2 regions of the Oceanobacillus sp. B139/18 genome follow, and region 2 is predicted to be linked to the other one. Evidence: predicted binding sites of a transcription regulator. Region 2 holds the regulator's gene; the other holds the start of a gene.
The links. The regulator LexA, encoded in region 2, represses DNA repair genes until DNA is damaged. The targets are predictions, from matches to a motif close to CGAACATATGTTCG.

Region 1 (3,554 bases), 140 kb from region 2:
GTTGTTGTTGTTCCACAAGAGTTTGTTCTTTCTGTTCGAGCAGAACCTCACGTTTGTCTAATGTTTCACCTTTTCTGTCCAGATTTTCTTCTTTTTGCATCAGACGATTTTCTTGCTTCTGAGCTTCCATACGACGCTCACGAATCTCATCTTCGGCTTGGCTCCGAAGCTGATGATTCTCATCTTTTGCTTCTAGAAGCGCCTCTTTCTTAGCAGTATCTGCATTTCTGCGTGCTTCTTCCATAATTTGTTTCGCTAAGGTTTCCGCACTAGAAATTTTAGCTTCTGCAATAGATTTACGTACCAGATAACCAACAACAAATACGACGACTAGAGCAAGCAAAATGGAGATGATAATAATCACAGTGTTCATAACTTCACCTCCTATTGCCTATAAAATTGTAAATTGCGTATTTGTCGGCATATCACATTTTCAAATGCATAAAATAAAGGTAATTTCATAATACAAATTATAAAATTATACACTATTAATATTAATTCTCACAAGCTTGAATGTCAAGGAACTCCCGATATAAATTATAATATATTGGAAATCTTGATAAATCATCTGCGTACATACTGAATATGTATTTTAGAAGATACTAAAAAACCATAGCACTGACTATGGTTTTTTAGTTTATATTAAAGGTCCAGACTTTCTTGCTCTTCTTTTGATTTTTCTTCACTTTGTTCCGGCTCTTTGTCCAGTTCATAGTGATCACGGATGGTCTTGCTGATTTCTTCAAATACTTCTTCATTTTCTTTCAGGTATTGTTTTGCATTTTCTCTGCCCTGACCTAACCGTTCTCCATTATAAGAATACCAGGCACCGCTTTTTTGTACTATATCAAGGTCTGAACCAATATCCAGAACTTCCCCTTCTTTTGAAATGCCCTTGCCATACATAATATCTACTTCTGCCTGCTTAAATGGAGGCGCTACTTTGTTTTTTACAACCTTAATACGGGCTTTATTCCCTACAGCGTCATTGCCGATTTTAAGGGTTTCAGCACGGCGCACTTCCAGTCTCACAGAGGAATAGAATTTTAACGCACGGCCGCCGGGAGTTGTTTCCGGATTCCCGAACATCACGCCTACTTTTTCACGAATCTGATTGATGAAGATAGCTGTTGTTTTCGATTTATTGATTGCTCCTGAAAGCTTACGGAGTGCCTGTGACATTAACCGGGCCTGCAAGCCGACATGAGAATCTCCCATTTCCCCTTCAATCTCTGCCTTCGGTACAAGTGCTGCTACAGAATCGACGACAACAATATCTACTGCGCCGCTTCGTACAAGTGCTTCAGCAATTTCTAAAGCCTGTTCCCCTGTATCTGGCTGTGATAATAAAAGCTCATCAATATTCACACCAAGCGCTCTTGCATAAACAGGATCAAGTGCATGCTCTGCATCAATAAAAGCAGCCTGCCCGCCCTGTTTTTGCGCCTCTGCAATAGCATGGAGCGCTACTGTTGTTTTACCGGAAGATTCCGGACCATATATTTCTACTACTCTTCCTTTTGGATATCCACCAATTCCAAGGGATACATCCAAAGCCAGCGATCCGCTTGGAATCGTAGCAATCTTCGGTATTTCATTCTCTCCCATTTTCATAATGGAACCTTTACCAAATTGCTTCTCTATTTGTCTTAAAGCCATATCTAAAGCTTGTTGTTTATCACTCACCGAAAATTCCTCCTTTATCTATCTGTATCCATCATACAATGATTTCATCAATTTAACAAGCAAAAAGACGAATAAATGTTCTTATATTTTCAAGACAGAATTTGCCTTAAAATTTAAAATCACTTGTAAAAACGTATTAAAAAAGGAAATCTCTAAGTCAGGTAAGGGTTAATTATTAAAACTTCCTTTTTTAAACTTTTATTTCAAATATTGATATAATAATTCAAACCCTTTTAAAGCAGCTCTTTCACGAATATTATTACGGTTGCCTGATAAAAGAATAGAACTTGATTCCACTATTTTCCCCTCATCGTAAATGGCAATATAAACTTGTCCGACCGGCTTTTCTTCCTGCGTTTCCGGACCAGCGACTCCGGTGAAGGAAATAGCGGTAGGTGTATTTAATTTCGTGGCAGCCTGCTCTGCCATTGCTTCGGCACATTCCTTGCTTACGACCCCATATTCCGAAATCCATTCCGGCGTCAAGCCCAATAAAGCTTCTTTTGCTGCTGTCTGATACGTTACCAGACTGCCGGCAAAGACATTCGATGCTCCAGCCGCCGATACAAGATTGCTAGAGAATAATCCGCCTGTTAAACTTTCTGCGGCAGCTAATGTTTTTCCTTTTTCTGCCAACAGCTCCATTACTTTATTCTCAATCGTCTGCTCATCCTCACCAAAGCAGTATGCTCCAATACGCGCTAAAATTTCTTGTTTTTTATCTGCAACCAGTTTTTGTGCCTCAGCCTTCGATGCAGCACTCGCAGTAACCCGGATAACCACTCCTTGGTCTTGTGCCAGCGGAGCAATCGTCGGATTTGTCTGTTCATGAATCATATCTGTTAATTCATGCTCCAGATTGGATTCGCCGATGCCGATAAATTTCAACACAGTAGATTGAATAACCTGCTGTTTACCCGTTAAGTTTTCCAGAAATGGAAATAGCTCTTCTGAAGAAATTTGCTTCATTTCCCGAGGAACGCCCGGCAGAAAGAACCAATGCGTATCCTGATAGTCGATATACATTCCCGGAGCCATCCCTGCATTATTTTTTAATACAGTGGCACCTTTGAAAACACGGGCCTGCTTCCGATTATTCGGTGTCATCGTGCGGTTTCGCTCTTTATAATAGCTTTCTATCTTTTCCATTGTTGTTTTATCTTCTATAATTTCAAGGCCTGTTAATTGTTCAAAGCCTTCCCGTGTCAGGTCATCTTCCGTCGGTCCCAGCCCGCCAGTAACAATTACAATATCTGAACGTGACTGCGCCAGACGAAATGCCTGTTCAACACGATCTAAATTATCTCCCACCACAGTATGGTTATAAACATTTATTCCATACGTAGCCAGCTGCTCCGACAGCCACTGTGCATTTGTATTCGCTATTTGTCCAAGCAATAACTCTGTCCCTACTGCAACGATTTCTGCTTGATAATTTTTTGTCATTTCGAATCCCTCATTATACTCCAGTTTTTAACAAAGTAGTCCACCCCTGAAATGATGGTGAATACTAAGGATAGATATAACATAATTGTACCAAATGGAAAATTCATATAAGAAAATGGAAAGTTATGCAATAACAAAGCAGCAATTGCAATCATTTGTGTTGCTGTTTTTAATTTGCCCATGCTGCCGGCAGCCATTACGGTTCCCTCGCCTGCTGCAACGAGTCTTAATCCCGTAACAGCAAACTCTCTGCTGATAATAATAATAACTACCCAAGCCGGAGCCAGTTCAATTTCTATTAACAAAATGAGAGCCGCCGAAACAAGAAGTTTATCCGCTAAAGGATCCATAAACTTCCCTAAATTAGTAACTAAGTTATACTTCCTTGCATAGTAGCCATCCACCCAATCTGTGCAGGCTGC
Region 2 (3,554 bases):
AATACAAAACGGTCACGATTGAACCATTTGGAATGCTTTGGATTGTGATTCATAAAATCTGTCCAGAGTGTATACGCCATCGGTGCCGCACCCATCGGTAATCCCGGATGCCCGGAGTTTGCTTTTTCAATTGCATCGATGGAGAGCGTGCGAATGGTATTGATGGATAGTTCCTCAACTTGTTGTGTCATTGTTTTTCTCCTTCCACTTCAAAACATATTCTGTTTCTTCCTCTATTTTATAATGAAATCCGATACGATACAAGCTAAGTTAATATGATGTATCAGTGTTTCTTATTACGTTCCTGGTAATCACGAAGCTTTTGCGGGGTCACATCATTCCCGGCCGGGTCAATGACTGTCATCCCTTTTAGATGATTTTTAAAAGAACCCCGTACATTTGCCAGGTATTCTTTTCGAAGATTTTGCTGTTCTGTTTTTTCTTCTTCTGTTAAGCCTTCACTTTTCGCTTTATTAGCTAACATATTTATTCTATTTAATTTATCTTTAGACAACATAGCTTGCCCCTCCTTCGATTAAAAAAACAGGAGTTAAAATAACCTTCCTGTTTCTTTATCTTACGTCACGATTCACTTTCATTCAAGGAATTGATATATTCCTGGTAGCGGCGATGGATGGTTGCCTTTGATGCATGAAATCCAAGTCCTTTTAAAACTGTTGTGATTTCTTGAAACGTTAATTTATTCTGCCGCAGCCGCACAATCTCTTCCATCGGAATTTCAGCGCGTTCTCTTCCCGGGGATTGATTGATATGATGTAAATTTTCTTGAGGGTTATACCCATTTGATACAGCACGTCGCATTCCCCTTTTTATTTTCATATTATGTAGTTTACGCTGATATTCTTCCACTATACCGACGATGTTCAACACCATCGAATCCGCTTCATTCAGCTCAAGTTCTCCTTCATGGGTAACCGTGTAAATGGGGATATTAATTTTCCGGAGCTGATGAAATAAAGCAATTTTTGTATTTCCTCTTCCAAGCCTTGTTTCATCTTGAATACAAAGACAATCAGCTTCTTGATGAGAAAAATAATCAAGAAGCTTAAATATGCCATCTCTATCAATGTCATAGCCGCTGGCCTTCTCCTGAATACAATCCACAACCGTAAAATTTAATTTATCGGCCAGCGCAGATAACTCTTCATATTGTCTTTGAAGTGATGTTTCTTGTGTTTCTTTTTCTGTACTTACCCGACAATAAATAATCGTTCTCAATGTTTTATCCTCCAATAATAAACCGCTCTTTTTCAACTTTTCGGTGACAATTCTTTACAGAATCTGTCTTACCAGCATATTTGCTCTCTACAAAATAAGCAAGGAAATCAGTCGTCTGGTCAATCACTTAAATTGTAACCATCATCGTATATAAAAATATTAACGCAATAATAAAAGCTACAATATAAAAAGCATCAGACTTCATCAGTTTTTCAAACATATTAAAACTCCCCTTCGATATTTTATCTGGTTCCGGAACAGTTGTTCTTACTATAGTATATTCAGAACAACTGTTCCTGTCAATACTTTTTAGAACATTTGTTTGTAAATTGATTCATTCAATGCTATACTATGAATAACAAATACCTATGCTAGAGGGGAGTAAGTCATGACAAAACTATCAAAAAGACAGCAGATGATTTTTGACTTTATTAAAGATCAAGTAGAGCAGAAGGGCTATCCGCCTTCCGTACGTGAAATTGCAGTAGCTGTCGGGTTAGCTTCAAGCTCTACTGTTCACGGTCATTTAGAAAGATTAGAAAACAAAGGATATATTCGGAGAGACCCGACCAAACCTCGTGCCATCGAGATCATATATAATAATGAGAATGATGCGCCTAAGGATAAGGCCATTTATGTACCTGTAATAGGGAAGGTAACAGCCGGAATCCCGATTACTGCGATTGAAAATGTGGAAGAGTTTATTCCCGTTCCCAGCTCTTCTGCCGGACCGGAGGATAATCTGTTTGTACTTGTCATTGATGGAGACAGTATGATTGAAGCAGGCATCCTCGACAAAGATATGGTTATCGTAAAACAGCAAAGCTCTGCGGATAATGGAGATATCGTTGTAGCAATGACGGATGAAAATGAAGCGACTGTCAAACGTTTTTTTAAAGAAAAGACCCGTTTCCGCCTCCAGCCCGAAAATGCAACGATGGAACCTCTCTATTACGAAAACGTATCTATTCTCGGCAAGGTAATCGGCTTATACCGTCATATCCACTAAAAGGAATGTGCTTTAGAGCAGGAGCATGCGGGCAGTATAAGCTGCACATAGCAGAAACGTTAGAACATCCTCTATAGGTGATTTTATCGGCCAGTCAAAAAAGGTTAACGGGCACATTTGTCAGATGTGCCTGTTAACCTTTTTTCTAGTATAAAATTAATCCATTCATAATATGCTTAATATAAAGTACAAGTATAAGGAGTGTATAAAATTGACTGAAACGTTAAAAAAGAAACGCTGGCTTTATCTTCCAATCACCATTATCAGCTTTATTCTGGGAATTATCTATTTAACAAAGGTTGCAGATTATTTAACACTGCCATTTTTATCAGCTCTTCTCATCATTGTCACTTTTTTAGAAGTTTACCCGGACAAGAACTATTTTTCCAAAAAGAATTTGATAAAAATCATTTCTGCTCTTGTGATTATTGCTCTTGCACTTTGGTACCAGGTTGCTGTTTTTATTCTTGGATAAGTGAATAAAGCATATACACAGCCTTTCATTTTATAAAAAGAAAACCGTTCTAATCAAAATAAGTAATGTCCCAACTTTTTAGAATATTTATTAAAAACACAATTTTTGCAATTTACTTATAACAAATAAAATTGTACAACTCTTTTCTTCATAAATGGCTGTACTGCTTCCTGTTTATTGGATGCATCGGCAGGTTTTATATAATTTCCTTCTGTGACAATACGGGTTGCTAGTTATTTAAAGCTTTTTGTCAATACTTGCAGGCCATATTACGATACCTTATGCTCCAATCGTAATCGGTCAGCTACCATCGCAATAAATTCAGAATTCGTCGGTTTTGCTTTAGAAATATTGATGGTGTAACCAAATAATGCTGAAATGGAATCAATATTCCCTCTGCTCCAAGCTACCTCTATTGCATGGCGAATTGCTCTTTCTACACGGGAAGCAGTTGTATTGAATTTTTTGGCGATATCCGGATAAAGCACTTTTGTGATGGACCCCAAAAGGTCAATATCATTATAAACCATAGTAATTGCTTCTCTTAAGTACATATATCCTTTAATATGCGCAGGCACGCCTATTTCATGAATAATATTGGTTATATTCGCTTCCAGGTCCTGCTTTTTCTTACTTTCAATATTTGTTTTCGTCACATTTGATACTCTGGAAACCGCACTTCCCTGAACCTGCAGAATTTGATCAGCCAGATTCTGTATGTCAAACGGCTTCAGGATAAAATAAGAAGCTCCTAAATCAACTGCCTTCTTCATCACTTCTTCCTGACCAAATGCAGTCAACATAATAATATGTGGTTTTTTAGTTAATTCC

Region 1: the regulator LexA is predicted to act here: its motif matches at 1,755-1,768, upstream of recA (recombinase RecA).

Annotation. Positions count from the first base shown of each region.
Region 1 covers NZ_JBVFXI010000001.1:412,757-416,310, reverse strand. Annotated here, with positions in the region: gene rny (ribonuclease Y) at 1-373, opposite strand, end outside; gene recA (recombinase RecA) at 643-1,686, opposite strand; gene ACZSMY_RS01970 (competence/damage-inducible protein A) at 1,885-3,132, opposite strand; gene pgsA (CDP-diacylglycerol--glycerol-3-phosphate 3-phosphatidyltransferase) at 3,129-3,554, opposite strand, start outside.
Region 2 covers NZ_JBVFXI010000001.1:555,423-558,976, reverse strand. Annotated here, with positions in the region: gene tkt (transketolase) at 1-191, opposite strand, end outside; gene ACZSMY_RS02735 (DUF896 domain-containing protein) at 284-517, opposite strand; gene ACZSMY_RS02730 (YneB family resolvase-like protein) at 583-1,239, opposite strand; gene lexA (transcriptional repressor LexA) at 1,628-2,248, shown strand; gene ACZSMY_RS02720 (hypothetical protein) at 2,460-2,723, shown strand; gene spo0A (sporulation transcription factor Spo0A) at 2,993-3,554, opposite strand, start outside.